Linked DNA regions of Victivallis sp. Marseille-Q1083. The protein of the gene in region 1 interacts with the protein of each later gene in a pairwise test. Links are inferred from orthologs where the notes say so. Each region holds a gene or a part of one and is shown in the gene's direction. Other genes may lie near its edges.

What was found.
Region 2: the proteins of ruvC (region 1) and ruvA interact in binary tests that used the Escherichia coli proteins (3 or more experiments, as listed by UniProt). The link is inferred for Victivallis sp. Marseille-Q1083 from one-to-one orthologs.

The regions. Positions count from the first base shown.
Region 1 is NZ_CAHJXL010000001.1:1,901,547-1,917,376, reverse strand. What follows is about bases 4,034-6,742. They hold ruvC (crossover junction endodeoxyribonuclease RuvC), read left to right. Parts: upstream 4,034-4,987; coding sequence 4,988-5,497; downstream 5,498-6,742. Other genes in these bases: tadA (tRNA adenosine(34) deaminase TadA), read left to right, coding at 5,938-6,399; HWX74_RS07710 (hypothetical protein), read left to right, coding at 5,519-5,935; HWX74_RS07720 (YebC/PmpR family DNA-binding transcriptional regulator), read left to right, coding at 4,223-4,978; HWX74_RS07725 (DUF4404 family protein), read right to left, coding at 4,034-4,073. Outside these bases: HWX74_RS07745 (malic enzyme-like NAD(P)-binding protein), read right to left, coding at 1-548; HWX74_RS07740 (cation:proton antiporter), read right to left, coding at 569-2,560; HWX74_RS07735 (hypothetical protein), read right to left, coding at 2,652-2,978; frr (ribosome recycling factor), read right to left, coding at 3,112-3,681; more of HWX74_RS07725, read right to left, coding at 3,795-4,033; HWX74_RS07700 (IS630 family transposase), read right to left, coding at 6,871-7,911; HWX74_RS07695 (hypothetical protein), read right to left, coding at 8,026-9,105; HWX74_RS07690 (hypothetical protein), read right to left, coding at 9,202-10,434; HWX74_RS07685 (hypothetical protein), read right to left, coding at 10,459-11,808; HWX74_RS07680 (hypothetical protein), read right to left, coding at 12,371-13,333; HWX74_RS07675 (hypothetical protein), read right to left, coding at 13,365-14,309; HWX74_RS20650 (hypothetical protein), read right to left, coding at 14,572-14,763; HWX74_RS07665 (transposase), read right to left, coding at 14,774-15,505; HWX74_RS07660 (V-type ATP synthase subunit K), read right to left, coding at 15,827-15,830.
Region 2 is NZ_CAHJXL010000001.1:2,500,134-2,516,127, forward strand. What follows is about bases 13,122-15,994. They hold ruvA (Holliday junction branch migration protein RuvA), read left to right. Parts: upstream 13,122-14,182; coding sequence 14,183-14,806; downstream 14,807-15,994. Other genes in these bases: HWX74_RS10310 (TIGR00282 family metallophosphoesterase), read left to right, coding at 13,122-13,298; nadC (carboxylating nicotinate-nucleotide diphosphorylase), read left to right, coding at 13,298-14,176; HWX74_RS20495 (hypothetical protein), read left to right, coding at 15,029-15,154; nagA (N-acetylglucosamine-6-phosphate deacetylase), read right to left, coding at 15,171-15,994. Also shown: HWX74_RS10250 (substrate-binding domain-containing protein), read right to left, coding at 1-912; HWX74_RS10255 (DUF4349 domain-containing protein), read left to right, coding at 1,152-2,444; HWX74_RS10260 (TaqI-like C-terminal specificity domain-containing protein), read right to left, coding at 2,515-4,545; HWX74_RS10265 (DJ-1/PfpI family protein), read right to left, coding at 4,503-5,075; HWX74_RS10270 (GNAT family N-acetyltransferase), read right to left, coding at 5,200-5,706; GTPase ObgE, read right to left, coding at 5,720-6,739; rpmA (50S ribosomal protein L27), read right to left, coding at 6,852-7,100; HWX74_RS10290 (diaminopimelate dehydrogenase), read left to right, coding at 7,914-8,909; HWX74_RS10295 (redoxin domain-containing protein), read left to right, coding at 8,974-10,125; ffh (signal recognition particle protein), read left to right, coding at 10,222-11,685; HWX74_RS10305 (hypothetical protein), read left to right, coding at 11,704-12,498; more of HWX74_RS10310, read left to right, coding at 12,498-13,121. UniProt on the Escherichia coli protein: The RuvA-RuvB-RuvC complex processes Holliday junction (HJ) DNA during genetic recombination and DNA repair.

The DNA.
Region 1 (15,830 bases):
ATCGCCGCCAGCGAAATGATCGCCGTGCCGTGCTGGTCGTCATGGAACACCGGGATATTCATCCGCCACTTCAGGACGGTTTCCACTTCGAAACAGGCCGGCGCACCGATATCCTCGAGGTTGATGCCGCCGAATGTCGGCTCCAAACGTTCGACCGTTTCGATCACTTTCTGCGCATCGGTGCGATTGCGGTCGTTGAACACCTTGCCGAGACACAACGGCACCGCGTCGATGTCGGCAAACCGCTTGAACAATACCGCTTTGCCTTCCATCACCGGCAAACCGGCCTCCGGGCCGATGTTGCCGAGGCCCAATACCGCGGTGCCGTCGCTGACCACCGCGACCAGGTTGCCGCGGCTGGTGTAATTCCAGACCGCTTCCGGTTGTTCCCTGATCGCCAGGCAGGGCTTGGCGACGCCGGGCGTGTAGGCCATCGCCAGTTCCTGCTGGGTTCGGCAGGGTTTGGTCGGCACCACGGCAATTTTGCCCGGCACGGGTTTCTCATGATAGTCGAGCGGCGCTTGGTCACTCCTGGTGTGGTCGGTCATCCTCAAATCCTTTCAATGGTTCATGCGGGCAGAGCGTCCGCCGGGTTCAATGGTTCGCCGGAATTGGCGGTAATGAATGCTTCACAATCCTTCAATCTGCCCATGACGACGATCTTGTCGCCGGGCTCAAAAACATAGTCGGCAGAGACCGCGGAATCGAGTTCGCCGCCGCGCACCACGCCGATAACTGAAACGGAATAATTCTCGCGAATCCGGGAGTTGCGCAGGGAACAGCCGTTCAATTCACTGTCCGGAGCCACCGGCAGAAAGGCGGTATTGAACAAACCGGCCAGTTCGGAATAGGGAATGCCGTCGCCGCGCTGCGTGCCGCCGCTTTGAAACGTATGGCGCAGCAAATCCAGATAATGCTGGATTTCCAAGGCATCGATATTCAAATGCAGCAGAATCTGGCGGAGCATTTCGACCATCGCCTCCCGGTGGGGCTGCACGACCTCCTTGACCGGCAACCGGCTGATTTTAACCTCCATCTCGGTCTCATTGGCCTGGGCGACGATCGGCAGCGCGATATTCTGTTCCCGGCCGATTTCTATGATCCGCCGCACTTCCGGAAAACTGGTGTTGGTCACCAGCATCAGCCGGGCATAGGAAACCCGGGCCGCCCGCTGCACCGATTCCAGCAGCGGATCGCCGAAAATCACCGCCGCGCCGAGACTTTTCAATTGACAGAACAGTGCATATTCCGGCACGATGAAGACGTGCTTCAGCTTGATGACGCACAGCGCTTCGGCCAGCAGTGGAATATAATCGTTCGTCCCGGTAACCACCACATGGCCGGTCAATTCGCCCTCTTCCTGATTGACGACGGCGGGCGGCGGCTCTTTGCCATGCTTCTGAAACCGCCGGTAAACCGGCGCGGTCAGATTGGCCAGCAGCGGACCGATCAGCATCGAGGTGACGACGGCGCAGAGGATCAGGGAATAGAGTTCCTTGTCGAATGCGCCGATCGAAGCGCCGGTCTGGATCAGCACGAACGCGATCTCCGAAATCGGCAGCATGCCGAAAAAGAGCGCCAGCGGCACCACCCGACGATAGCCCAGCACGTAACTGATGGCCGCCAGGATGAGTCCGCGGCCGAAAACCGCCAGCAGCATGATGCCGATGACCAGCCGGAAATGGCCGAACAGGTAAAACGGATCGAACAGCATGCCGACCGAAACGAAAAACAGCAAGGCGAACAAATCGCGGACCGGCACCAGCTCACTCAACGCCCGCTGGCTGTAATCCGACTCGCTGAGTACCATGCCGCTGATGAACGCGCCGAAGGCGAACGACAACCCGAACAGTTGGGTGAGATAGCCGACCCCCAGTCCGAGCACGGTAATCGTCAGCAGAAACAGCTCCCGGGAGTTCAGCCGGGCGACCCAGCCGAGCAGATAGGTGGTCAGCCGCGAACCGACGATCGCCATCGTCAGCACGAAGATCACCGAATACCAGACCGGCCGGCCGACCGCCAGCAGCAGGTTGGCGCTGAATTCATGCACCTGGCTGATGTTGCTCAGAAGAATCATCACCGGAATGACCGACAAATCCTGAACGATGGACATGCCGAGCATGATCCGGCCGGACAGCGATTCGGCGTGCCCCTGGTTGTTCAGGGTTTTCAGAATGACCGCCGTACTGCTGGAGATGATGGCGGTCGCAAACCAGAAAGCCGGCATCCAGGCAAATCCGAACAATCTGGCGAGGACGGCGCCGTACAGGAAGGTCAATCCAACCTGAATCAACGTCCCGGTAAAAGCGATGTTTCTGATCGGCTTCAAACTGCGCAGCGGAAACTCCAGCCCAAGCGAAAACAACAGCAGCGCCGCCCCGATATCGGCCAATTTTTCAATGTTGGCGACATCGACGTTGAAGCCGGTGGTGTACGGTCCGACCAGCACGCCGGCCAGGATATAGCCGAGAATCAGCGGCTGCCGGAAAACGCGGGCGAGCAGTCCGCCAGCCAGGCCGGCCAGAACCACCATCAGAATATCGTTGGCAATCGATGACATTTTTCTCCGGAGCTATCAGTTCGTGTCCAATCCATAACAATACCGCAGCCGGGAAATAAAAGCAACCTTTCCAACGGTGAATCGCCGCATTTTATCGCGCCGCCGCCGGCTCCGGCCCGGCGGTTTTCAATTCCTCTTCGACCGCTTCGGCAATTGCCGTCACCGCAGCGGCGGACGGATATTCGCGACGTTGAAAAATTTGCGCCAGCGCCCCGGAGTCCTTCAGGAACCAGTGATGTCCGTCGGCCTGCCCCGTCGGCGGACAGGGACGCAGATCGCAGATTTGCCGGTAATAGATATCGGCGGCCTCCGGATCGATCAATTTCAACAGATTGCCGGCGGCGTACAGCGCGACAAACCGGAAATTCACCTCACCGGACAACAGAGCCGCCCGATAGTACAGTTCGCCCCGAGCCATACCGGAGACGATCCGGCGGGGCGGAACGACATCGTTTTCAGTTTCGAAAAAGCAAAGCCCCGGCCGTCGGAGTCCGGAGCTTGATTTTCTTCATGATTTTTACCGCTCAAGGAACGAATGAATTTCCGGGCAATCAAATGCTCATCAATTCCTTTTCCTTCGAAGCGACCGACTTGTCGATATCTTCAATGCTGCGGTCGGTCAGCTTCTGGATGTCGTCGAGTAGTTTTTTGAGTTCATCTTCGGTCAATTCACCGCCCTTCTGGGCTTTCTTGGCGCTGTCGTTGGCGTCGCGGCGCAGATTGCGGATCGCCACTTTGCCCTCTTCGGCCCGCTGTTTGACCTGTTTGACCAGAGCGATGCGGCGCTCTTCGCTCAATTCCGGAATCGGCAGCCGCAGAATTTTGCCGTCACTGTTCGGCATGATGCCCAGGTTGGAGGCGATGATGGCTTTTTCAATGGCATGCACCGCCGAAATATCGTACGGCTGGATTGTCAGCAGCCGCGCTTCCGGTGCGCTGATATTGGCCAGATCGCGCAGCCGGGTCGGCGCGCCGTAATAATCGACCAGAATGCCTTCGACCAGCGCCGGAGAGGCCTTGCCGGTCCGGACTGCGGCAAAATCGTGCCGCATCGCCTCTTCGGCTTTGGCCATATGTGCTTTCAACTGGGGGAGCAATTCCGAAATGTTGCTTTCGCTCATGATGTTTTCCTCCGGGGTTTTAAACCGTTGTTTCCTGATGTTTCCTTTGACATTTTGTTTTCCACGGAAAATGTAGAACCGAATACGTCAAATTTCAAGCAGGTTTGCCCGTTTCAAATGCCGATATTGGCCAGCATCATGCACACCCGGTTGGTCAACGCCACCAGTTCCGGATGGGTCACCTCGAATTCCCGGACCGTCGAACGCAATTCATCCGAGGTCTCCGGCATCCGTCCGTCCTGTTCGACCGCCTCCCGGCGCAATTCGGCCAGCAGCGTCAACAACTGCGCCTTTTTTTCGCCCGGCACATCGGCCAGGGCGGTCACCGATTCTTCCAGTTTTTTCAAAGTATCCAGCGGCATATTTTCACCTCCTGTCTGATTACTGCTCATTCCAAGCTCTCGTATCAGAAAAATAGACGCATCGCCCGGAAGTTGCAAGAGCGGAAACAAAAATTATTGTTCCATACTTGCAGAAAACGGCATGTGGCTGTAATTTAATGGAATATACGTAAAAAAAATAAACAAAAAAGAGGTTTGTCATGTCCGGACACAGTAAATGGGCGAACATTAAACATAAGAAAGACGCCACCGACAAGAAACGGGGTAAAATCTTTTCCCGCCTCGCCAAGGAAATTATGGTCGCGGCCAAAATGGGCGGCGGCGATGCCAACGCCAACCCCCGGCTGCGCTCGGCCCTGACGGCGGCCCGTGCCGCCAACATGCCGAATACCAACATCGACCGCGCGATCAAAAAAGGACTCGGCGAACTCGGCGACGTCACTTTCGAAGAAATTCTCTATGAAGGCTATGCGCCCGGCGGCGTGGCGCTGCTGATCGAATGCCTGACCGACAACCGCAACCGTTCGATCAGCGAAGTGCGCACAACGCTGGATCGCAGCAACGGCAATCTGGCGGCGGCCGGCGCCGTCGGCTGGATGTTCAAGCGGCTGAGCCATTTCGTCATTTCCGGCGACAACGCCGACGAGGATAAATTGATGGATATCGTGCTGGACGCCGGTGCCGACGATATCGACGTCGAAGACGGCGTGGCGGAAATCTGGGCGGCCCCCGAGGCCTTCGAAGCGATCGCTCAGGCGCTCGCCGACGCCAAGGTCGCCACCGATGAAGCGGAAATCACCCGCAAAGCCGACACCACCGTCGAAATCAAAGATATTCACACCGCCCAGCAGATCCTGAAGCTGGTCGACCGGCTCGAAGAGCTCGACGACGTCCAGATGGTAACCGCCAACTTCGAGATTGCCGACGAAATCGCCGACCAGCTCGAAGAAGAGTAAGCCGGCGCCGTGATCATTCTCGGCATAGACCCGGCCATCCGGACCACCGGTTACGGCGTCGTCGAATTCGGCGACAGCAGCCGTTTCCGCGTCATCGACTGCGGAGTGATCGCCAACCGGCCCGGCCTGCCGCATACGGAATGCCTCCGGCGGCTGGCCGGCGGCATCCGTGAACTGACGGCGGCCTTTCAGCCGGACGCCGCTTCGATCGAAGAGCCGTTCGTCGGCCGCAATGCCGGGACGGCAATCATCCTCGGCATGGCCCGCGGTGCGATTCTGGCAGTCCTGGCGGAACGGGAAATCCCGGTTTACGCCTATTCGCCGCGGCGGGCCAAAAAAGCGGCGGTCGGCAGCGGCAGCGCCAGCAAAGAGCAGGTGGCACTGATGATGGCGGCGGAATTGCAGATCGAACCGGAGCAGATTCCACTGGACTCCACCGATGCGCTGGCGCTGGCGCTCTGCCACGGGCAACTGGCGATCAATCCGGCGCTGGCCGAACTTTTGACCAAACCATTGTAGCAATATAGGAGTGGACCGCAAATGATGAAAACGACAGGAAACTTCTTCCGGATGGCATTTGCCATGACGATGCTGGCGATATTCGCCGCCGGGTGTCCGTCGGTAATTGCGCCGCAAAAGATTCCGGTGGAGGACATCGATGTTCTGACGAAGTTCGCCGCGGAAATCGCCGTGCTGCAGGATCGTTCGCTGCCCCGCAACTCCAAGGAGAAATATGAAGCGGCCAAAGCCCTGGCCGACGGAGTCGATTTCAGCTATATCCGCAACGTTTCGACGCTGGAAAAGATTTTCGATCCCCGCGATGTCATCCGCAGCGAAGTTTCGCTGAATGACACCCAGGATTATATCTTCTACTATCAGTACGGCAACCATTCGGTTCGTTTTGTCTTCACCCGAAGCCATACGTACATCATGAAATACGATTTGAAACTCCAGTAACCGTGCTGCTTTTCGACGACGAATATTTCATGCGCAAAGCGCTGCAGCAGGCGGAACTCGCCGCCGAAAACGGCGAAGTGCCAATCGGCGCGGTGGCGGTCTGCGACAATATGATCATCGCCCGCGCCGCCAATCAGGTGGAAATGCTCAAGGACGCCACCGCCCATGCCGAAATGCTGGCGCTCTCCCAGGCGATGGCCGCCCGCGGCGACTGGCGGCTGGAGGATGTCGACCTTTATGTCACCAAGGAGCCCTGCGCGATGTGCGCCGGCGCTCTGGTCAACGCCCGGCTGCGCCGGGTCATCTACGGCGTCGCCGATCCCCGCTCCGGCGCCTGCGGTTCGGCATTGAACGTCACCGGTTTTGCCGGCATGCTCTGGAAAGTCCAGGTGACGCCGGAGGTGCTCGCCGGAGACGCCCGGCTGCTGCTGCAGAATTTTTTCCGCCGGGTCCGGCGGAAATAGCTGCCCCCCCCGCAATTCGCCGCACCGAAAATCTTGGTCACTTGAAAAAGTAAACGCACGTTTGTCAAATTAACAGCCCCCACCCTCAAAAATTTGTGCATTCAGTTAGCCAAAGGTGTTACGTTCAGGCTATTTTTCGGACATTGTAAACACACATCATGAATTTGACAAACCTTCCTTAAGCAGGAAAGGACTATTTAGCGATCAAGTCGGGCAATAAATGAATCGCCTTTTCACAGATGTGTTCAATGCCCAGCTTGTCCAAAACCTCCTTTCCGTAAAGCTTTTTGGTGGATTCTTCGAATCCATTTATCTTATTTATTTTTAACAGTTTATACAACTGATTTTCTTTAAAAGTCCTCCTTTTGGTGCTATATTGCATCTATCTAACGGAAAACAATTTAACAACAAGAGAAAGGACAAAATCCGATGCAACTTTCCTTATTCTGCGATTATTGTACCGGCAACTAACTAACTTGCATACAAAACAGTCTTGGAATGGAATAATTTCTTGATTCGTTCCGGTTGTTCAGCTATCATTTCCATATGTTGCTTGGCATGTTCGGTTATTTTTCCTTTGGCGCGCCCCAAGGGCTTGTTGCTCAGATTTGATTTTAAGTCGCGGTTGAGATATTCATCCGGGTTCAGGTCGGGACTGTAGCTTGGCAAGAAAAATAACTTGATGAAAGCCGCATTTTCCTGCAGAAAACCAGTCAACGTTTTGCAGTGGTGAACCCGCAGGTTATCCAGAATCAAATACACTTTCCGATCATTTTGACGAATCAGACGTTCCATGAATTGGATCAGGAGTTGAGCCGTCATCGTTTCGCTGAAAAACATGAAATGAGTTTTCCCCTGGTTGGTAATCGCGCTGATCATATTAACTTTTTCGCGTACCGGATTGACTGCTTGCACCGGGGTGTTGCCTTTCGGCGCATAACTGCGGCCCTTGGCCTCGTCATTGCGAATTCCTGTTTCATCCCCCCAAAAGACATCCGCGTCTTCTGATTTTGCCAGCTTTTTGATTCGGGGATACTCCTCAATCAGCCATTTTTGAACGTGCGCCTCATTGCGCTGATAAGCTTTCTTAACTGGTTTTTGCGGCGTAAATCCCCAGCGTTTCAAGTACTCCCCCATGGTTCGGACTGGTATTTCGATTCCAAAGGAAATCTTGATGTGCAACCGTACCGCCTGACGAGTCCAGAGCGCAAATGGCAATCTTAACTGATCCGGACAATGATCGACCAAATCTTTCCGTATCTTGGTCTCCTCATGCGGAAGTAGACGGCGTCCAAAGCCGAATGGACGACCGCATTTCTTTACTTTCAAAGCAGGCAAGCCGCTTTTTTTCCACCTGCTTATCCACTTGCCCACCGTATTGCGGTGCGCTCCGACGATTTTTCCGATTTCTGTACAATTATTACATTTGCCGCTTTGATACAATCTCACGGCCTGCTTGCGCCGCTCTTCAAGAGCGACCTTATCGAGTTTTCGGGCATCTTGAGTTTCCATGATGATAATATACACCATCAAGCAAATATTGCACGTATGTTAATTGCCGTATCTATAGTTAATATTAAAGCACAACTTAAGAGAGTAAAAATTTTAATTACCTTCATAATTTTCCTAGTGATTGTTGTTGTTATAAGGAAATGGATAATCCGTCTCATCAAAGATTCCAGCAGATTCTTGAATCCCTCCTTTTTCAATAGTAACAGTACCAATATCATTTATCGTTACTTCATGCTCAATAGTTCCCATCGAATAAACTGTAGCCGAAGCACTATCACCAATTTTATACCATAAGGGAATATTCCAAATAAATGTTCCATTACTCCACGGAGAAAAGAAATTTCCTCCTTGAATTTTATCGACGCCAATCCTGGTCCCCAGTTGCAGACTATGGTCTTTAGCTTTAATCCATAGTCCATCAGCATGATTATAAGTATCATATGGAGATTGGTTGAAATATCCTGTTACCACAGGAGCAACAATTCCTTCTTTCATCCACACCTCATAAAAATACACATCAGTCGGCTGCAAATAAACATCTGCCAAAAATCCACAAGAAGCATTATTTTGACTATGTATTTTATGCAAGTCACTACGATGCAAAAATAATATAGGAGATACATATGAAAATTCTTTTACCACACCCAAATTATATGTCTTACCTCTATAGGTTGCGTTGGCCAATATACTAGACGTACCATTACCAGCAGGTGCCGTATAGACTGTCCCCGTCATTTTCTCCCCAATGTATTCAACCGATATACCTGCAGGCAAAAACGATAAATTACATTCCTCTCCAACACCAAATTTTGCAGCAAACGCCCGCAACGCCGCGTCTTCCGTAAATAAAATCGAGGTTTGCCGTTGTAAATCGAATAAATGCTCCACCTGCGCCGATACAACATTCAGCTTGTCAATTTCATATTTCAAATCAAAATATTTTCGTTGAAACCAATATTGACCTGAAATTTCTTCGGACGAATCTCCACTTATGGCCCATAATCTATTATTTTGGTATTCACGCATTTTTTTCTGCTCAGGACTCAATCTGTCATGTAACTTCTGCAAGAGGGCCATCATCTCCTCCTGTGATAACTCCCCCTCTGCCTCAACGGCAAGACAACGCATGGTCACGATACACAACAACCCAAAGGCTGTCATGAAGATTTTATGCTTGAACTGTCGCTTTTTCATCTGCAATCTTTGTTCTATGGCCTGATTGAAAGACACTTCTGGAATTGCCGGAAAAAAATTATCCCAAACTTATCCAGAAGCATCGGCTTACTTTTTTTATTCGGACTTCTTCAAATCATCCCTCACTACTACCGGATGGAATTTCATAACCGGATTATTATGATTATCCAATTTGCTGGTGGTTTGTACCAGAAAATGAACTTCCGGATGCCCATCACGCTGAATCTGTTGGAGCGCAATCACCTCTTCGCCATCCAAATCAGCGAAATCGGCGATCTCATGACTGCCGAACGTCAGACGCTTGACCTGCGTACTCTGCTCTGTTTCCAAATAGTAAATCATCCTCTCATTTTTTTGCGTCAGCAACGCTAAAGCAGGCAACACCGGCAAATCACTGCACGGGGTCAGCTTCGTCCAATCCCCGGAAACCTCATATGGAACAAATCGTTTGCCGTCTTCATCTTTATAACAATACAACCCGCCGCCAACCTCAAACAGGAAGACCGGTTTTCGCGCACAGCGATTTTCTCCTTCAAACCACCGAACTGGCTCGGACCAACTCTCGTCTTCCAGATTACGGCGGACACAATAACCATGTTCTGTCACAATGAACAGTTGGTCGCCAAACAAACCGGCATCTCCACAAATAAATTCCGGAGTTGCAGACCTCTCACGATTTAGTAATATCTCACTACCGGTCCTCATATCTCCCAAATTTGCGCCAGGCAACCAGAACAATGGATCATCCGGAATGGCATACGGGAAATAGACCTGCCGATCACCAAAATATTCTGTTTTTGGCAATTGCCGCAACTCATAAAGATTGCATTTCTCATCAACCAGCCAGAAAGTATCCCGCCAACAAGTAAAATAACTTCTTCGCCATGGATCGCCATGTGCCCATTCCCAGCGTCCGGGCTTGATCCCCCACATCGCAATAACTCGCCTTCCATTGATTATGGAAAGATCCGGCATGAATATTTCCCGTTGGGCATTTTTTTCTTCTCCCTGCAAAGGCAATAAATCCATCGCCAAATCCCAGCCGCCAAGCTGATTATAAGCAATATTTGAAAAAATTCTTTTTGCACTCATTGTCTCCAATTTTATAACGCTCTTCAAAGAAAACTCTGATTCGCTCTGCTCCGGTGTATACGGCAGCGATTCCCAGACGCTTTCCGGAATATCTTCCCTAGCCGCACTGATTGTTTCTGTTTTGATTAGTCCTGCACGGTCTATCAAATAACCATAGGTCACCCAGTCAGAAGCGGAGGCATACCAGCCACAACAGCCTGTAATAAAAATCATCACCATAATTTTCCAACTTTTCATACCTTCAACCTTTTTTATTTGCAATCAATTTTGGGCATTGGGCGGAGCAAATTTCCTGGCATCGCGGATCATGATAGTTTCATCGAACTTCATGAATTTCTCGTCCGGCGGCGCATCCGGCAATAGTTGATAAACGTCGAACTGACAGTTCCCCACATCCATGCCGTTGTAATAAACTCCCTCCACCGTCCGCTTATCCGCCAACAAGAAATAAACTCTCTGGTCCGCCACCGAATAAGCCGCTTGATACAAGGACAAATAATCCGGAATTTGAATTGCATCGCCACTTCGCTCTTGAATCCGATCATACCAACCCAGTTTACTGCTTTCATCCGAAAAAGTCAACAGCAAATCGTCGCTCGCATACAAAATATGAGTAACACTTCCCGGCAAATGACGCCCTTCCGGCCAAGCATCCCAAGGCTGATCGAACTGCGGAATACATTCCACCCATTCCGTTGTTTTTTTGATGAAGACACTGTTGTTCCGATTGTCCGCCGGCGCCAGGACAGGACGGCCGATATCGTAAAAATCCGGCGAATAAGCCTTCTCCTTGACATCGAAGAACCCCAACCGGCCGGTCGGATCGGTGATATAAATCAGTCCATTGGCCGCCAATCCACACGAAGAACGAAGCGGCTCCTCATCCGGACAACTCAACCAGAAAGGATTGCCGCCCACCCGAAACGGAGCTTTGTAGCCTTCCGGCGTTAAGTCGCGGTAATAACTGACCGTGGTGTCTCCTGCGACAATCACCCAAAGATAATCCTCATAGTCAACTGCTTGATCCGCAGAAACCGGACAAGCAATCACTTGAGGAGAAAACAAATAAAGATTACTTACAACATTCAGATCTTCTTCGGTGGGTTGACGTGATACCAAAGGAAAAAACGTTTCGAGGCCGGCGGTCAAGCCATAGAAGTATTTCGTAACCTCTTTTGTCTTGTTATCCAATGACATAACAGAAAGGGAACTAATTGGAAATTCTAAAAGCCACTGGGGAAAACTCTTTCCCCAACCCTTGCCTTCCCAATTTTGCATACTCCCATGCTCAGCTTTCCTGGGCCAACGTTTTTCATATTGTTCTATAAGCTCTCGCCGTCCCTTGCTCGTATCTATATTCCAATCATTAAGCTCATCAACCAATTGATTGGAAAATTCCACATATTTATCAATGGATGATTGAGTTGCTTCTCTAAAGTCAATTAGATTAGAAAAGGATACAAAAGCAACATTTTCTTTTAAGAAAATCAAACTAGGACACTTTATCAGATCTTCCCAAACCATACTCTCACGATCTCCGCCCCAGCTAGGATATACAACCATCAGTATATTCACCATTGCTAATATTTGCAATATTTTTTTATTTTTCATAATTGCAGTTCTCCATTGTTTGTATTCGGAAATTCTATATAAGGACCGACATATGGGGCCACAGTCACAGGGTTCGGAGATGGCCCAGGAATTGTACCTCGCGGAAGGGGCTCCTCAACAAACCCCGCCCCTGTGAATACAAATTTTCTATCATAATAATATTTTTCAACGACAGCGGCAGCCAACCCAGCTAGACTCCCATAACTCAAACCTCCGTCATGTCTGTAACTGGGATCATAGTACGGTGTGCCCCGTCTACAGAAAAGCCGTATAATTGCCGTCATCCACATCATAATAAGATATATAAAGTTTGATTATCATCGGCTACATTTCTTCTTTCCCCAAAATACGTGGAAAAATGTTCCGAAGTTTGAAAAATTGCATCACTAAAATTTGACATTTTGCCAACATAAAACTGTAATGACAAACACTCATCCTTCAAAAGTAATAGCAGGAACTCCCAGTCGCATAATATAAATAGTCGACAATGAAAAATCATTTAATATCTGACCTCAATATTGACAACTTTTCCAATGACTTAATTAATTTAGTTTTCGCCGTCCTAATTCAACGAATCTAAAGGTAATTCCATAATATTTTGCGAATCCAAAGTTTTGGTAATACTCTGTATTAATTCAATACATTTATCCTCTTGAAAAGCCCGGTATATATTCATATACCAATACATTTTTTTTAACCAGCGAGGACCTTCAGACAAAAAATCCTGATATTCTGGAGCCATCAGCAAAGAATTATTTAGTAAAACAATCTCATCCTGAGTAATACCAAAATCAGCTAAATCCTCTATATCAGCTTGTAAAGATTTAATATGACAAGCGATCACTCTTTGAGCTTCTATAAATTGAAAAGTAATTATCTCATAATTCATATAACTTTTCTTTGATATCAATTCGTGAGATAAATTTAATGTAATATTATATTCATATTCTTCAATTTTGTCTTGTTCCGGAACAAAGGCAAACCCACCATCTTTGCGTTCAATAAAAATTGAATTTATATCTTTGGAGGATGTTAAAATGGTTTTCAGATATACCAATCGACTAAATTCCGCCCAATCTTTCCATCTTGATCCAGATGTAATAATCGCATCATACAGAGCTAGAATTTCCTGGCTATTATTTTTCTCACCTAATAACTCATCCTCGCCCTCTAAATAACAGATCAATAAAATATTTTTATTGGGAAGCAATTCAATTTTTTTTCTCTCATTTTGCAATTTATTGTATATTTCTGGACAGCGACATAAGTATTTAAAATAAACAGTATAAAGAAAAATTCCACTTGAAGGTTCTGAGTTTCCAATCTCATTTCGTACCTGTATAAATAATTTACTATAAAATTCTTCTCTCTTTTTTTCATCAATAACACAATTGATATCAAATTGTTTATTAACATTTTTTATCAATTCATTTTCCCAGTGATTTAAATTAAATATTTCTTCACATTTTGCAAGATTTCCAATTAAAAATGCTAAAAATAAAATCGCAAATAACATCTTTGTCATGTTTTTATATTCCTCTGAACTAATACAGGAACTAATCGATGAAATCTTTTAATTTATCCACGATTTCTTTAATTTGCTTTCCTCCTCCATTTGATAATGCATCATACAAAGCCCCATATAAATATATTTTTTCCATATTGCTAGAATATTTTTTTCTCACTTCATTCCAATAATCAAAATTCAATGCCAATTTTTGCTTGACCAGATCAAGATCATCTTGATCGATATTCAAATTATAAAAAAACAACAAATTATTTTGTATTAATTGAATATGATGAAATAATGCATGAAAGTTTTTTGAAAAACGCAAGGCAACCACATCATATTTTATATAACTATCTTTGTAATCTTTCAAAAAGCTATCAAATACTCTCGTTATATTATATTCATATTCCAAAACAGCAGCATTGGGCGTAAAAATAATTTCTTCCGCTATTCCTTTTACAATAATATGTTGATCAATTTTTAACAAATTTTTATAATATAATAATCTATATAAAAAAGCCCAATCTTTCCAATTTGAATCAGAGGAAACAATGTACTCATAATATGTCAAAATTTCATCTGCATGCTCAGGAAGATTAGCTTCATCATCTAGACCTTGCAAACAATAAATCAATATGACATAATCGACAACATCTTTATTCTGCTTATTACGCAATTTCTTCATATAATCTTCAAGCTTATTGACAATTCCTTCATAGCAGCTTAGATGTTGAAAATATTTGGTATATAATATAACACCTTCTGATGGTTGATACTTTCTCAGGTCTACTTCTATTTTTTCAAACAACTCATAATAACATCTTTCTTTTTCTTTTGAATCCGCAATTATACTGTATTTCTCTTGTTCATCGACTCGATCAATCAATTTTTTCTGCCAGAAGTCTAAAGCATTCTGCTCTGTTGCATGAAGCAGTAATAAGCTACAATATCCATACAAAAAGACAACTACCAACTTTAAATAATTTTTCATAACTCTCTCGTAATAATATGAAATTAAAGAATATAAATTGACATAATTATCCTTAATGGATTGTAACAACAGCGGTATCCTTCTTTTGCCAATCAGCCAAACTAGCATAAAAGATAGTGTATCTAAAGTCAAGCACCCTTCGATGAATTTTTCAAAAAATCTTCATCGAAGAGTGTTTTATGGACAACCATGAAACGGAGCATTAAAAGCATTTTCCGCATGCAAGCACACCGGGCGGTCATTTTTTTCTTGCCTTTGGCGATCAAGTGCTGACGAAATTCCTGAAGAACCGGAATTTGGAAACTCCGGGAACCGAATCCAAGTAGAGGATCTGCCGAAGTAGTCCTGAGATCATCGGCTCAAATAATGAGGAATGAACGCTTGAGCCGGATTCCACAATTCGAGGCGCCAAGCCGGATAAGGAGGAAAGTTCCTTCGCCGAATACTGTTTCAGCGAGCCGATTTCAGCGAGTATGCTTGTACGCGGAAATAAAACTCACGCCCGGCATGGTCGTCATGATATGGACTTCGGCAAGCAACTCTTCATCTTGAACTACGCAGGCTTTGATTGCCTTGTCGATTTTTTCAATCTGAATGGTCAGAGTCGCCAACGTTTGAGCATTGATTTTGCGAACGATCGGAGAAGTCAGCGTATCGCGGCGATTCTGCAAGTCGACCCGAGCTTTGAGCAGGGCGGTTCTTTCGCGGGAAAGTTCGCAGATGGTCAAAATCGTTTTCGAGGGACGATTCGTAGGTTTGGGCCGGCGTTCCGTACCGAATCGGGCTATGGCTCGTGCATCAAGCTTGTCGGTATTGTGCAGCAGATTCAAACTTTGGATAAATGTATGAATATTTCTGGCGTTTTCAATCGTAACGCCGACTTCCGGATGAAGTTGATTGATCCAGTCGGTCAAATGCTGCGAATAACAGCCGGTGGTTTCCATTACGATTCGAAAATCGTGACCGAGAATGGTTTTCTTTGCCCACTGAAAGAATTGCTCGACATCTTCCAGTGTGCGTTTGAAATCACGGTACGGAAGCGTGGCAATCTTTGCTCTCTCGTTTTTCGTAAGTATATCCAGCACAGCAGAAAAACTTACCTTGCCGACATCGAATCCAGCCCAAATACCTGCTTTCGTTCCTGCTATGCTTGCATCCTCCTGTTTCTGTTGTACATTAGCAGAGTGGCTTGCCATGACCCATTTTGCTTATTCGTTTTTGGTGCCTGGATAAGCTGTACGGTCTAAAGGCAAAGCACGGTAGCGGAAGCATCTCTCCATCTTTTATACGATCTCTCAAAGATCGAAAAACTCTGCGATTTTCATCGGCTGGCTGCCGAATCCAACCTCTTTACCGTAGCACATCTGACGTGTCTTCTGCAACTTTTGCCTTGCCCTCCGACGAGCGGCAACACCCATTCTCGGAAAAGGAAAGTTGCAACAACAGGGGATAACATAAAAAATCCCCCTGGCGGTCAAACCGTCAGAGGGAAACAGGATCGGGAATCCGACGCGGCCTTAA
Region 2 (15,994 bases), 600 kb from region 1 along the record:
GTGCAGCCGGGCCATTTGAGAGTTATTGCAGCCGCAGATGCCGAAATCACGACCTGCTTCGACCCTGTCGCGCAGCAGTTGATCGGTAACGCAGACCGCCAGAAAGTCATCGCCGCAGACCACCGCATCGGCGCCGGCCGCCAGCAGTTGACGTGCTCCCGTCCGCCCGCTGTGCTCGGAATATTCACCGAAGAGAATCCGGTTGCGCGGACACGGCAGTCCGGCGGCGTGCAGCACGCCTTTGTAACCGGCCAGCCGGTCCCGGGTAACGGTGAAGTCCCGGCCGTAGCCGAAAAAACCGATACGGCGAAAGCCGCGTTCATAGAGATGGCGGGCCAGGGCCGCGCCGACTTCGACATTGTCCGAGTCGACCGAAGCAATGTTGCGCTGATTCGGCTGGCCCAGCACCACCAGCGGCAGAGCCAATTTTTTCAACTGCCGCAGCCGCAGGTCGTGAAAATGCGGGTCGGCGATAATCGCGCCGGCCAAGCCACCCGCCCGGGCCAGTTCGAAATAACGCTCCTCTTTGGCCGAAAAAAGCAGCAGATCGGCTTCCCGCGGCTGCAGCGCCTCCTTGAGTCCGGCCACCAGCCGCATGCTGAACTCGCTGGCTGAAGTGTATTCCATGATCAAAGCCAGCGTTTGCCGCTGGCGGGGCGACTGATCGTCTGGCATTGTCCGCCGGCCGGCGGCGAAAGTCCCTTTGCCCGGCACCCGGACGACCAGTTGGCGCCGTTCCAGTTCAGCCAGCGCCAGCCGCACGGTCATATGGCTGACGCCGTAGCGGCGGCACAATTCCCGTTCCGACGGCAGCAGGCCGTCCGGTGCCAGCGCGCCGGAGCGGATCAATTCTTCCAACGTGTCCTGCAGCTGCCGGTAGAGCGGGAGCGGGTTATTTTTCAGTAAAATCATTTTTTTTGTTGTAAATTATAACTGTTTATATTGTTTTGAAATTATAATAGAATATTAGCAAATTTTGACGATAAAGTCAACCCCCCCGGCCGGGAATTTATTGTGATTTTTTGTTGTCGCCTTAATTTTGAAGCAATAATTGCAGAAAATGATTGGCAAAACCGGTCCCTCGGCACTATAAATATCAATGTGTCACTTGCCGGATGGTTGAAACGGTTGCAAATGATTGGGAGGGTATCATGGTGAAAAAGACGTTGTTGCTGGGAGCATGTGCGCTGTTGGCGATGACCGGCTGTACTGCGGTGGATCAGGGATTCATGGTGGAAGAAGCCGATCAGATGAGCAGCGGCCGCGGCGCGTCGTCTAGGATTAATGGGGTTGACGGCGCTGCTATACTTCCCGCATGCGGCGAGACCTGGGGGGAAGGGGCGGCGGTCGCGGCGGATATGATGGCGATGGCGACGGCGCCGGCGGAAGCGCCGCAGGTCGAAACGGCTCCGGCCTATGCTGGCGGCGGCAACGGCGGGGAGGAGTCGCAGCCCATGGCACGGCAGCGGATCACCAGTATTTTTCTGGTTTACAGCGTCAGCGATGTGAAACAAGCGATCAAGGAGGCGGAAGCGATCGCCAAAGACTGCAATGGTTATGTGCAGAGCATCGGCGACTACAATGTCATTCTGCGGATTCCGGCCGATGCATTGACTGAGGCGAACGAGCTATTGAGTAAGCTGGGGACTTTGCAGAGCCGGCAGGAGCAGGTGGAAGATGTCACCGGCGAGATGTTCGATGTGGAGACGCGGATCGGCAACCTCGAAAAGCTGCGGGAACGGTTGCTGGCGATTGCCGACAAAGCGGTCAAAGTCGAAGACATGCTGATGGTGGAAAAGGAGTTGAATCGGGTTTCCGGCGAACTGGAACTGTTGAAAGGACGGCTGAATTTGTTGCGCAACCAGGTGAACTATGCGACGATCCGGATTGGCTTCAATGAAGTAATTCCGGTGACGCAGCGGCTGGAACGGCGTATGCCAGTGCCGTGGGTGGCCGAATTGGGCGGTGAAATCCTGTCGAATGCCAACCGGTTCAACGCGGTCCAGCGGTTCCCGTACGACGTGGCTTTGCCGGAGGATTTCATCGTCACGTATTCCGACGGCAGGCAGTTGCTGGCGATTTCGCCGGATCGGAAAGCCGTACAACTGCAGCGTCGCAACAATTTGAAGGGCGGTTCGCTGAAATTCTGGCAGGAGACCGTCAAACGGGCGTTGGAAGAAGCCAATTTTTATCGGATCGATGAAGTCAGGGAGATTGTCATCGGCGAAGGAATTCCGGCGGTGGAGATCACCGCTCACAAAATGATCGGCGACGAAAATTGGTATTATCGCGTCTATGTGTTTCTCGACCGTGCCTGGTATGATTTCTGCGGGGAAGGCGAAGTGTATCTCTATGAATTTCAGGCGCCGGAAGTCGGCTTCGGGAAGGACAAGGCGGCTGTCGGCCGGCTGCTTGAAACCGTCGACCTGAGCATGTGGAAATAGCCGGCCGGCTCAAAATGCCGGGCGTCAACCACAGACGTCCGGTATTTTGATGGCTCCGGGTGAGAAAAACCTACAGGAAACGCCGCATCAGAGTGATTTCCGAAGTCGTCAGTTTCAGGCTCCGGCAGAATAATTGGTCGATCTGCAGCTGGCGTTCGGCGGAGTAATGTCCGGTTTGCGCCCGGGCAAGCCGTCCGACGGTTTGCTGCAATTCCGAAGAAAGCTCGGGAATCGGCAGCCGGCGCAGCAGCGTCAGCTTGATCTGGGCGAAGTTCCGGCCGCGTTCGTCGCTGGTCGCCCGGTAATAGAAGTTGACCACCATACTGTTCAACGCCGCCAGCAGATACCACGGGTCGGCGGCAACCGGAGCGGAACCGTGCAGGGTATTGCTGTAATAATAGCGCCCCTCGGCATCGTAGGCGGCGATGATCCGGTCGGCGGTCTGGCGGGTCAGCAGCTTCGGACGCTCGAATACGGCCGGCTGGCGCAGCCGCAGGCCGTTGCCGCCGCGCTGTTGTTCCAGTTGCCGCATTGTTTCCGGCCGATAGTCGATTTGGTCGCCTTCATAATGGATTTGATAAGCCGAAATTTGCCGTCCGAACAGCAACGGTTTGGCGCCGTCGGGAAGCTGGCGGCCGAACAGTTTGTCGCCGACTTTGCTCTGGATGATGCCGTCGCGGCTGTCGGCCAACTGGCCGAGTGGCGTGGAACGGGCGACGATTTTGGCCAGCAGCCGGCTGACGGCGGAATCGGCGGATAAGACGAATTGACCGGTTTGCCGGTGGTACAGTTCGTCCAGCGGCAGGAATTGCCGGTTGCCGACCTCGACGGTCCGACTGCCGGGACACGGTCTGGGGCGATAGGCGAGGACGACACTGTCGACCGCCGCCTGACGGAAGCTGCGCGGCGGCAGCCGTTGCAGACGGGTCAGTTGCCAGCGCCGCAGCAGGTGCTCCCGTAAGGTTTGATATTGGGTGTTGAGCAGCAGCCGGTCCGGAATGACAAAAGCGGCGACGCCGGAATCGGCCAGTTGGGCGGCCGCCTGTTCCAGGAACAAACTGAACAGGTTGAAGCGCCCGGTGGCCAGCCGGAAGCGTCCGGCCAGTTCCCGGCGCCGCTCTGTTGGAATATCCCGGATTTGAACGAACGGCGGATTGCCGACGATCCAGTCGAGTTGCCGGAAATTGGTATCCAGATAATCCTGCCGGTACAGTTCGAAGTGGAAATTCGCCTGGGTGGTCTGCCGAAAGAGCGCCAGCCGGCGCCGGGTGATGGCCAGGGCCAGCGGATTGATATCGACGCCAAGGCATTGCAGTTGGGCCTGCGGCCGTTGCCGGACTGCTTCGATCAGAAAGGCGCCGGCGCCGACTGCCGGGTCGAGAATACGCTTGCCGTCGGGGAAGGCGGCCAGCGCCGCCTCCAGAACCGGCCGGATCAGGGACGGCGGCGTGAAGAAGCTGCCGCTCAGTTGCCGCTCGGAACGTTTCCGTTCTTCACTGCCGCTTAAATAATGCTGCAGCCAGTCGCCGGCCAGTTGCGGCGTCAACGCCAGCCATGACAAGGTTGCGGTATTTTCCGCCGCAGTCAGCGGATAACCGGCCAGCGGAACCGCCAGCGGGTTGTCGTTGCCGGCCAGCAATTCGAAGTATTGTTCGATCAGCGATTCCGGCGAAAGCCGATGTTGGCGGCGATATGCTTCCAGCCGGCTGACGGCGGTTCTGGTCCAGCCGGCCGGGGCCGGCCAGTTGCCGCGCCGGGCGTTTTGCAAAGCCTGGCGGACCAGTTGCCGCTCCGGCTGCAGCGGCAGCGCGCTCCATCCGGCATCGGTACGCCGGAGCAGGAAATTGCCGGTATCGGTTTGAATCCAGCTCCAGCGAACGGACGCTGCCAGCATTTGAAGCCGTTCCGCCAACGAAACGGACAAATCGGCGAGATTGCCGGATAGCTCCAGCCGAATTCCCGGCTCCCGGAGGTGGTTCCACAAGAAATCCGCCCTTTGAGCCGAATCGGTTCCGGCCGGCGCGGCAATTGCCGCAAAAAGCTGTCGGGCAGCGGGCATCAATGCGTCGCGTTGACGACGGCAATAAACTGCCGCAGCCATTCGACATGCGCCGTCCAGGCCGGACCGGTGACCAGATTGCCGTCGGTGACGGCGTCCGGCAGCCCGACTTCGATATATTCACCGCCGGCGGCGATCACTTCCGGTTTGACGGCGGGATAAGCGGAAAGTTTCCGGCCGCGAACGACATCGGCGGAAGTCAGCAGTTGCGGTCCGTGGCAGATTGCCGCGATCGGCTTGTCGGCGGCGGCGAAAGCCTTCACCAGCGCGATGACGCCATTGTGCAGCCGCAGATATTCCGGCGCCCGGCCGCCGGGAATGACCAGCGCATCGTAATCTTCGGCCTGTACCGCCTCGAAATTGGCATTCAACACGAAATTGTGGCCGCGTTTTTCCGAATAAGTCTGATCTCCTTCGAAATCGTGGATGGCGGTTCGGACATATTCGCCGGCTTTGCGGTCGGGACAAACCGCATCGACCTGGAAACCGACGATCTGGAGCGCCTGGAACGGAACCATCATTTCGTAATCTTCGACATAATCACCGGCCAGCATCAGAATTTTTTTGCTCATGGCAAAATTCCCTTTCGCAGTTGGATCGGATGGGGCGTTGGAAGAGAAGCCGCCGTCCTGTTTTTTCGGATATCAATATACACCAGAAATATCGAAGTTGCAAGAAAGGCCTGGCGGTCCGTCGTCAAGCCCATTCCTGGCCCATCAACGTCGCCTCCGTTCCGTAAGAGGCCAGCTTTTCCGGCGTCCGGAGTTGCTGGACCGGCCAGACCCGGTAGCCTTGTTTTTGCCAGAACGGCACGGAATGTTGAACGGCGATCAGGTGGGAACGCCGGAAGCGTCGCCGGAGCGCCGCTTGTCTGGCGGCGTCGAACAGTGCCGATGCCAGCCGTTTGCCGCGCAAAGCCGGATGTAGCGCCAGGTCATGCAGGTAGAACGATTCTGCCGCTTCGGGCAGTTGTTCCAGATACCCATGCAGTTCCGGCACCCGGTCGGCGTGCCACGGATGTGCCAGCACGTAACCGTGCACTTCACCGTCGGCCAGACAGACGAAGCAACAGTCCGGAGCCAGTTCCCATTTGCGGATCATGACCCGGTCGGACTCCGGTACGATATCCCGATAGGCGATCGCCTGTACGCGTAGAACGCCGGGCAGATGTCCGGCCTGCATGGGATCAATTTGCAGGTTCATGGTCGGAACGCTTTCAGAAAATCATATAAGGAGAAATGCTGCTGTCCTTCACCAGCTTGCTGAGGATGGGAATCAGTTCGCCGAGTTCGCCGTCGGCGGCGCTGACCGGGATAATCGGCGTCATTTCACTGCCGAGGGCTTCGCGCAGCGCCGCGAGATTTTCCCGGCTTTCCGGCAAATCCATCTTGTTGGCGACGATGACGGCCGGCCGTTTGGACAGACCTCTCATATAAAGTTCCAGTTCGCTCTGCAAATGACGGTAATCTTCATAGGGCGACCGCCCGTCAACGCCGGCCATGTCCAGTACGTAAGCCAGCACATGGGTCCGTTCGATGTGTTTCAGGAAGGCATGGCCGAGCCCGACATTGGCGTGAGCGCCGTCAATCAAGCCCGGAATATCGGCGATGGTCAATCGCCCGTAAGCCGGCAGTTCAACGACGCCGACCACCGGATGCAGTGTCGTGAACGGGTAGGGGGCGACTTTGGGACGCGCCTGGGAAACCGCCCGCAGCAGCGTGGATTTGCCGGCGTTGGGATAGCCGACCAGGCCGACGTCGGCGATGGTTTTCAGTTCCAGTTCCAGCCGGCGTTCTTCGCCGGGCTTGCCCTCTTCGCATTGGCGCGGCGCCCGGTTGGTGCTGGTGGCGAAACGGGCGTTGCCGCGTCCGCCTTTGCCGCCCCGGGCGACGACGAACTGCAGGCCGGAGGTATCGAGGTCGGCAAGCAGTTCGCCGGTTTCCTGATCGGTCACCACGGTGCCGACCGGCACGTCGAGTATAATATCCGGCGCTTTGCGGCCATGCAGATCTTTGCCCTTGCCGTGGGGACCGTTGGCGGCGGCATAATGACGGTTGTAAACAAGATCGACCAGACTTTGTTCGTCGGTAGAAGCTCTTAAGATGACGTTGCCGCCGTCGCCGCCGTCGCCGCCGTCCGGGCCGCCTTTCGGGATGAATTTTTCGCGCCGGAAGCTGCAGCAGCCATTGCCGCCGTTGCCGCCTTTTACTGTAATTTTAGCACGATCCACAAACATATCTTACTCCTCTGCCGTTTGGGTTCCGCAACCGATCAGATTCAAAAAAAAGAGCCCAAGGCACAAAACCCGGGCTCAATCCGACACGAAATTCGAGCGGAAACCGCTCGTTTCAGGCCATCGGAACGATGTTGACCTGACGCGTGGTTTTCTTGAACTCAACCGTACCGTCGCACAGCGCGAAGAGCGTGAAATCGCGTCCGCAGCCGACATTTTTGCCGGGCCGGAATTTCGTGCCGCGCTGCCGGACGATGATGCTGCCGGCCGATACATATTCACCGCCGTAGGCTTTCACGCCGAGGTACTTCGGGTTGCTGTCGCGGCCGTTTCGGCTGCTGGATTGACCTTTTTTATGCGCCATGATTGCAATTCCTTATGTTAACTTCACTTTTGTCTTTTGTCAAGTTTGTTCATAATTCAAGAATATCTAATATAGCCTTCGACCGGAAAATATCAAGCATCTTCCAGGAAAAAAATGAACTTTTCGACGGAAAAACCGGTCGAAGATTGAAGAAAAAAGAAAAATGGAAAGAATTTGTATTTCCGGAAAGACCGGCTATACTAAAGAATGGACAATGCGGTTCGAAAACAATCTGGGGGTGTTCCGGATTCGACTGGCAGGGTTCGGGGTTGATTGCATGCCGAGGATGATTGTTGGCCTCGTAAATCATCAATCGAACGAATAATTGCGAACGATCAAGAGTTTGCTCTGGCCGCTTAATTGACGGCCTCGTACTTCCCCTGACGGGTGTTAAGGGATAAGTGCGTCATCTAACGCCCTGGTCGGCTGTTTCATCTTTCGGCAGCCGATAAGACAATAGAGAGGTTAGTCCGAAAGCCCGCCTGATTGCCGGCAAGGTGGACGGACGATAAGAATCCAAAGGCGATCTAAGCATGTAGAAGTTGATCTTAGACATTGTCAACACGCGGGTTCGACTCCCGCCACCTCCACCATATTTAAAAGCGGGCAGCCCGGAGTGTTTGTAAACACTTCGGGCTGTTTTCTTTTTTTTTGAAAATTTTGCTGAAAACTTTCCCCTGCCCGTTTCCCGGTCCTGAATTTTTTCGTAAAATTAAGATTGCCTCCGGATTGTCGGCCGGAAAATTATTGTTGCAATTACCGCTTTTCCGTGGTATTTTATCCGGATAATAATGAAATCAAGGAGCAATCGTGATGAAAAAAATCAGAGTGATGGTTGTCGGTTACGGCAACGTCGGCCGCGGCGTGATCAAGGCGCTGGCAGCCAATGAAGATATGGAACTGGCCGGCATCGTTTCCCGTTCGCCGGAACGGGTGCGCCGGGCGGTCGAGCTGCCGGTGCTGCCGGTGGAGGCGGTCGGCGAATGGCAGCAGGCGTTCCGGCCGGATATCGCCATTCTGTGCGGCGGTTCGAAGAATGATTTGCCGGAGCAGGGGCCCACGCTGGTCAACTGTGTTTCGACGGTCGACAGTTTCGACAATCACAGTTGCATTCCGCAATACTTCGAGCGGATGGACGCGGCCGGCCGGGCGGCCGGCCAGGTGGCGGTGATCTCCACCGGCTGGGATCCGGGCATCTTTTCGCTGGAACGGGTGTTGGCCAATGCGTTCATCCCCGGTTCCCGCGCCTACGGTTTCTACGGCTTGACCGGGAAGGGCGGTTTGAGTATGGGCCACTCCGATGCGCTGCGGACCATTCCGGGCGTCAGGGACGCCCGGCAATATACCCATGCGGTCGAAAGCGCCGTCGACCGGGTGCGGGCCGGTGAAAATCCGGAATTCGAACCCGGCGACATGCATACCAGGGAGTGCTTTGTCGTGCTCGACGCCGGCGCGGATCCGGCGGCGGTGGAAGCGGCGATCAAGTCGATGCCCGGTTATTTCGCTCCGTATCGGACGACGGTGCACTTCGTCTCTCAAGACGAATTGGATACGCGTTATCGGGGATTTCCGCACGACGGCTGCGTCGTGGCTGCCGGCGTGACCGGCGGCGAACATGCCGCGACGGTCGAATATCGTTGCAAATGGGAAAGCAACCCGGAAGCGACCGCCAACGTACTGGTAGCGCATGCCCGGGCGGCGGTGCGGCTGAAAGCGGAAGGCAAAACCGGCGCCTTTACGATCCTGGATATTCCGCCGGCTTACTTCAGTACCCACAGCCGGGCGGATCTGTTGAAAAAGTTCATGTAAAACAAAAGTGATCAAGTCGGTCCGCCGGAGGGCAGGACTCCGGCCGGCTGCATTCCGGAGGTGGATGATGTTGGGAAAATCGGTATGGACGTCGATGGTATTCGGATTGTCGCTGGCCTTGTCGCCGCTTGGGGCGTTGCAGACCGGCGACGCGGCGGAGACGCTTTCGGTCGACTGGCTGGAGGGACGCAGCGTGCCGCTGCTGCTCAACCGGGCAGACAAGAAGCAGCCGCTGGAAAAGGATCTGCGGGTCATCGTCTTTTTCGGGACCTATACGCCGCTGTCCCAGCAGATGATGCCGACTTTGATGGAGATGCAGAAGCGGTACCGCGACCAGGGGTTGCTGATCGGCGCGGTTTCGCCGGAGCCGGCGGAAAAAGTCGAGCCGTTCCTGAAAGCGTTTCCCAACGTCAATTTCAGTGTCGGCGTCGACCGGGACGGAGAGGGAACCGTCAAATATCTCGGGCCGCGGCCGATTCTGCCGAAGGTTTTCATCGTCGACAACTGCGATGAAATTCTCTGGGACGGTGAAGTCGAAGAGCTGCCCGATGTGCTCGAAAGCATTTTCGATCAGACCTACAGCCGGGACACCCAGAAGAAGATTGCGCCGCTGCTGTTGGAATTGGACCCGGCTTTGCGGACCGGCCGGCTCGGCGAAATCGAAAATCTGACCGACCGCATTTTGAAGGAGGCGCCCGGCAACGGCCAGGCGCTGCGGGCACGGCTGTTCAGTTATGAGAGCAATGGGCAGGTCGAGGCGGGCTGGGAGTTTTTGACGGCGCGGCGGAATGAATTTCCGAAGGAGCGCAAGCTTTATTTCATGCAGTTGGATATGGCGCTGCGTTACCGGCAGTTCTCCGGCGATCTGGTGCCGGTGGTGCGGTCCTTCCTGCTGAATTTTCCGGATCGCAGCGGGGAAATCAATTCGATCGCCTGGACTTTGCTGAACGGCGGCGATTTCAACAGCGACGCGATCAGCGCGGCCAGGCTTTGCATCGAAGCGCTGAAGCCGTTGCTGGACCGGTCCGATATTGACGCTTTGACGGCGACGCGCATTCTGACCAGCCAGGCGTTGTACCAGTACCGGATCGGCAATGTGCCGCTGGCGCTGGAATTGCAGAAACAGGCGGCCGACCGGGGCGTCGATACGTCCGAAGCGGAGGCGGTCAACCGTTTCGCCGCCTTCTATCAGGCGATCGAAGATTTGCGCCAGTAATTGCCGCGGCCGATTTGACCCGGATGATATTGAAACGTATATTACGCGGTTGTATATCATATTTTTAATCACAGCAATCTAAGGTAATAAACGAAGATGTTTGATGCGTTAAGCGATAAACTGCACGATGTGTTCCGGCATTTGCGCGGCCAGGCGAAATTGACCGAAGAGAATATCGCCGAGGCGATGCGCGAAATCCGGCTGGCGCTGCTTGAGGCCGATGTCAATCTCGAGGTCGCCAAGTCGTTCATCGACGCGGTTCGAAGCGATTGCGTCGGCCAGGAGGTCATCCGGAGCGTTACGCCGGGCCAGCAGGTCATCAAGATTGTCAACGACCGGCTGGTCGAACTGCTGGGCACCGAGAGCGCCGGGCTGAATCTGGCGGCCCAGCCGAGCGTGATCATGCTGGTCGGTCTGCACGGCAGCGGCAAGACGACGACGGCGGCCAAGCTGGCCAAACTGCTGACCAGGGAGAAGAAGACGGTGATGCTGGTTGCCGGCGACATTTACCGGCCGGCGGCGGTCGATCAGTTGGAATTCCTCGGCCGGGAGATCGGGGTGCCGGTGTTCACCGACCGCGGCAACATCAATGTCGCCAGCATCGCGGTAAAGGCGATCAACGAAGCGAAATTCCGCCATATCGATGTGGTGATTCTGGATACCGCCGGCCGGCTGCAGATCGATGAGGCGATGGTGCAGGAGCTGGTGCGGGTGCGCCAGGCGATCCGGGCCGACGAAACGCTGCTGGTGGCCGACGCCGCTCTCGGCCAGGAGGCGGTCGCCGTCGCCGACACCTTCCACAAGGCGTTGGATTTGACCGGTTTCATCCTGACCAAACTTGACGGCGACGCCCGCGGCGGCGCGGCGTTGTCGATCCGTAAAGTGACCAATTGTCCGGTCAAATTCATCGGCGTCGGTGAAAAACTCGACGACCTGGAACCGTTCCATCCCGAACGGATGGCCTCGCGGATTCTCGGCATGGGCGACGTGGTGTCCCTGGTGGAGCGGGCGGCGGCTGAAATCGACGAGGAAGAGGCGCGCAAGCTCCAGGAAAAGCTGAAGAAGAACAAGTTCGACTTTGAGGATTTTCTGGCCCAGCTGCGCCAGATTTCCAAGATGGGCGGCATCGAGTCGATCGCCAAATTTCTGCCGGGCGGCCGCCAGTTGACCGCGGCGATGGAAGGATTCGACCCGAAATATTTTTCCCGGCTGGAGGCGATCATCCTGTCGATGACCCGGGCGGAGCGTTCCGATCCGGATTTGATCGATTTTTCGCGCCGGAAACGGATTGCCGCCGGCAGCGGCACTTCGCTGGAGCAGGTCAGCGGCCTGATCAAGCAGGTGACGCAGATGCGCAAGATGTTGCGCAAAAACGGCATGCTGGGACGGTTGTTCTCCGGCGGCAGCGGCACCGAGCTGTCGATGGCCAGTGCGGCGTCCGGTCCGAGCCTCGGCGGTTTCGCGGTGACGACCGCCAACCGGAAAGAGGCGGAGAAGCGGAAACGGCTGGCGAAAATGCAGAAGAAAGAGCGCGCCAAACAGCGCAAGAAGAAAAAATAAACTTTTGGAAGAGACCTTATGTTGACATTGCTGATTGCCGTCGTCGTCGCGTTGCTTTTCGGTTACGGCGCGACGATGGCTTGGAATATCTGGTGGGGGGTGGCCTGTGCTCTGGTCGGCTTTGCTGCGGCACAGCTTTCGATCGGGTTCTGGATCCGGAAAAAGATCAATTTGATCAATACCGAATTGCAGAATATCATGACGGAAGCCCAGAACCAGATCAACCGGCGGATTCAGAATTTTCAGCGTCGTCCGGTCGGCAGTCCCAAAGCCGCCCAGGAACTGCTGGAAAAAGAACAGAATAAGTCGATTGAAAAGGCGTTGGAAGCGACGAAGAAATTCGAACGCTTTTATAAGTGGAATTTGCTGCTGTCCCGCCAGACCAATACGATGCGGATGATGTTTTACTACCGGCTCAGGGAGTTCGGCAAAGTGGACGAGCTGTTGAAGAAATGCTTTTTCATGGACCCGCAGTCGGTGGCGATGGCGCTGGCCAGAAAGTATCACCGGCACGATGAAAAGATCGACCGCTTCTTCAAGCGCCGGATCAAGCGGTTCAAAGGGGATGACTGCGCACTGCTGTACGCGGTTTACGGCTGGATTCTGGTCAAGCAGGATAAAGTCGACGAGGCGATCAAGCTGCTGACTGCGGCCAAGTCCAAGACCGATCATCCGGTGATCATCGACAATCTGGATCGTCTTTTGAACGGCAAGCCGAAACATTATTCCAATGCGGTACTCGGCGATCCGTGGTACGGACTCTATCTGGAGGAGCCGAAGATCAGGCAGACCCGCCAGGAACGGATGTTCTGATGAATCTGCTGTTCATCGGGGATGTCGTCGGCAAGGGCGGCCGGGAGGCGGTGCGGATGCTGGTGCCGGAGTTGCGCCGGGAATTCAATGTTTCGTTCGTCATTGTCAATGCTGAAAACAGTGCGGCCGGTTCCGGCCTGACCGCCGGCTGCCTCCGGGATCTCGGCGCGGCGGCGGATGTCTATACCGCCGGCGACCATGTCTGGGATCAGAAGATGTTCGAGCAGGAGATCGTCCATTGCGACAACGTGCTGCGGCCGGCCAATTTAAGTAAATTGCAGCCGGGGCGCGGCTTCGGCGTTTTCCGCAATCCGCTCGGCGGCAGCGTGGCGGTCATCGTGTTGCAGGGGAAGGGTTTCATGCGGGAATCGGCTTACTGTCCGTTTGAAACGGTGGAAAATATCCTCCGGGAATTGCCGGCGCCGGTCAAGACGATCATCGTCGATTTCCATGCGGAGGCGACCAGCGAAAAGATCGCGATGGGCTATTTCCTCGACGGCAAAGTGACGGCGGTGTTCGGAACCCACACCCATGTGCCGACGGCGGACGCCCGGGTACTGCCCGGCGGCACTGCCTATCTGACCGATGTCGGCATGGTCGGCGGCGTCGAGTCGGTGCTCGGCCGTGAAGTCGGGCCGGTGCTGCAGAAATTTCGCACCGGCATGCCGGGACGGCTGCCGGTGGTGGAGGAAAATATCCGCCTCGACGGCGTGATCGTCAGTTATGACCAGCATACCGGCCGGGCGACGGCCGTGAAGAATTTTTCGAGAATCTGGAATTCTGCCGAAAGGAACGGGTGATGAGTGAAATGAAGTTGCCGGAGATTGATTTTCAAAGGGTTGACCAATTGATTGAGTCGGCATTGGCCGAGGATCTCGGCGAACGCGGCGATACGACGACGCTGGCGGTGATTCCGCCGGAATTGATGGCGACAGCGGTCCTGTTGGCCAAGGAGGATCTGGTGTGCGCCGGATTGCCGGTGGCGGAACGGGTGTTCCGCCGGCTGGACGGGCATTGCCGGTTCGAGGCGCTGGTCAAAGAGGGGGAATTTTGTCCGAAAGGGACGTTGCTGGCGCGGATTGCCGGCCGGGCGCAGGCGCTGCTGACGGCGGAGCGGACCGCGTTGAATTTCCTGCAGCGGCTTTGCGGCGTGGCGACATGCGCCAGGCGCTATGCCGATGCGTTGCGCGGTAGCGGAACCCAAGTCCTCGATACCCGCAAAACGACGCCGGGATACCGCAACCTGGAAAAATATGCGGTGGCGGCCGGCGGCGCCGCCAATCATCGCATCGGCCTGTTCGACCGGGTGATGATCAAGGACAACCACCGGGAATTGGCCGGGCTGGAAGGCGCCGGCGGCATCGGCCGGTCGGTAGCCCGGGCCCGGCGGATGTTTCCGGACCTTGAGGTCCAGGTGGAAGCGGACAGCCTGAACGAAGTGCGGGAGGCGCTGGAGGCCGGGGCGGATTACATTCTGCTGGACAACATGTCCAACGAAATGATGGCCGAAGCGGTGAAGATGACCGCCGGCCGGGCGAAACTGGAAGCCAGCGGCGGAATTACGCTGGAACGGTTGCCGTCGATCGGCAAGCTGGGAGTCGATTTCGTTTCGGCCGGCGCGCTGACCCATTCGGTGAAATCGGCGGACATTTCGATGGATATCGAAGCGGAGAAATAACGAAAAGTGATTGCCAAACTTTATGGAATTCTCGACGAAAGCAATTTCACCAGTTGCATCGTCAATGTGCAGGGGGTCGGCTATCTGCTGTCCATACCCTTGAGCACTTTCGACCGTTTGCCGCTGCCGGGAGAAGCGGTGACGCTGCTGGTCTGCACCCAGGTGCGCGAGGATGCCATCACGCTGTTCGGGTTTGCGACGCCGGAGGAAAAGGCGTTGTTCGAACTGCTCATCACGGTCAGCGGCATCGGCGGCAAATTGGCGCTGAGTGTGCTCAGCAGCATGCCGGTCGGTAATTTCTGCTCCGCCATCGGCAGCGGCGACGTCAAAAGCCTGAGCCGGATCAGCGGCGTCGGCAAACGGACGGCGGAACGGTTGATCGTCGATTTGCGCGATAAAGTGACGACGCTGGGAACGGTGACCGCCGCTTCCGGCGCCACTGCCGCCGGCAAATTGCCGCCGGAAGCGGCCGCCGCGGTAGGCGATGCCGGAATGGCGCTGGAGCAGCTCGGCTTCAAGCGCGACCACGTCAACCAGGTGCTGCAGGAACTGGCGGAAAGCCTGCCGGCGGAAGAACTTACCAGTGAAAATCTGTTGCGCCGGGCGTTACTGGCGTTGAACCGAGTTTGATGCCGGGATAAAAAAAGACCTTCTTCCCCGTTGGGAACAGGGAAGAAGGCAGGCAAAAAGGGAAAGAAATAAAGATTCACATACCCTTTTAGACTGCCTGCGCGATGCTTTGTTCGATATCCTTTCCATTTTTTTGAAAAAAACTTTCCCGCCTTTTTCAAATTTCTTTCCCTGAAAATTGCTTTGCCGCGTTTCGTTTGCCGGGGTAGCGGAGAGCGCCTGATGAAAACAGCCGGTTCGCCTGAACAATACGGTTTCCACGTAAAATTATTTGAGGCGGCGGGAGGATGGGGCGAAAAAACGGGAAGGCTCCCTTTGGAAGAAAAGAGCGCCTTCCCGTTTCTTTAGAGACAGAATCGACAGGTTATTTGGAAATATCGATCACTTTGCCGTTGACCATGACAACTTCCGGCTGGAAATCATCATCCAGGATCAGGATATCGGCGAAATAGCCCGGCTCGAGTTTGCCGAGTTTCTCCAGGCCGAGCGCCTGCGCCTGGTTGTAAGAAGTGGTTTTGATCAGCTCCTTGAGTTCCAGGCCGGTTTCCTCATAGACGTTGCGCAGTGCGTTGCAGATCAGCAGCGTGCTGCCGGCCAGCGCACCGTTGGATTTCAAACGGGCGGCACCGTCGCTGACGATGACCGGCAGGCCGCCGAGCGTGTATTCGCCGTTCGGCATGCCGGCGGCACGCATCGCATCGGAAATCAACTGGATCTTATCGACGCTCTTGAAGCTGAAGACGAAACGGATCATGTCCGGACAGATGTGCAGTTTGTCGCAGATGAATTCGATAAAGACGTCTTCGCACATGAAGCCGGCGCCGACCAGGCCGATGTCGCGGTGATGCAGCGGCGTCATCTGGTTGCAGAAGTGGCTCAGGTTGCGCAAGCCGCGCTGGTTGCCTTCCATGAATTGGGCGAACGTCGCCGCGCTGTGAACGCAGGACGGCGTGATGCCGGCGGCGGTGAGGTCGGCGGCGAATTGCGGTCCGCCTTCGGATTCGATCGCATAGGAGACTTTCAGCACCGGAAAGATCGCGTTGAGGCGCTTGACCTCCTCGATGTCCGGCTTGCGGACGAAATCCGGATTCTGGGCGCCGAGACATTTGGCGTTGATGAACGGGCCTTCCAGGTGGACGCCCGGCACTTTACAGCCCGGCTTGCCGGATTTGACGTAATTGGCGGCGG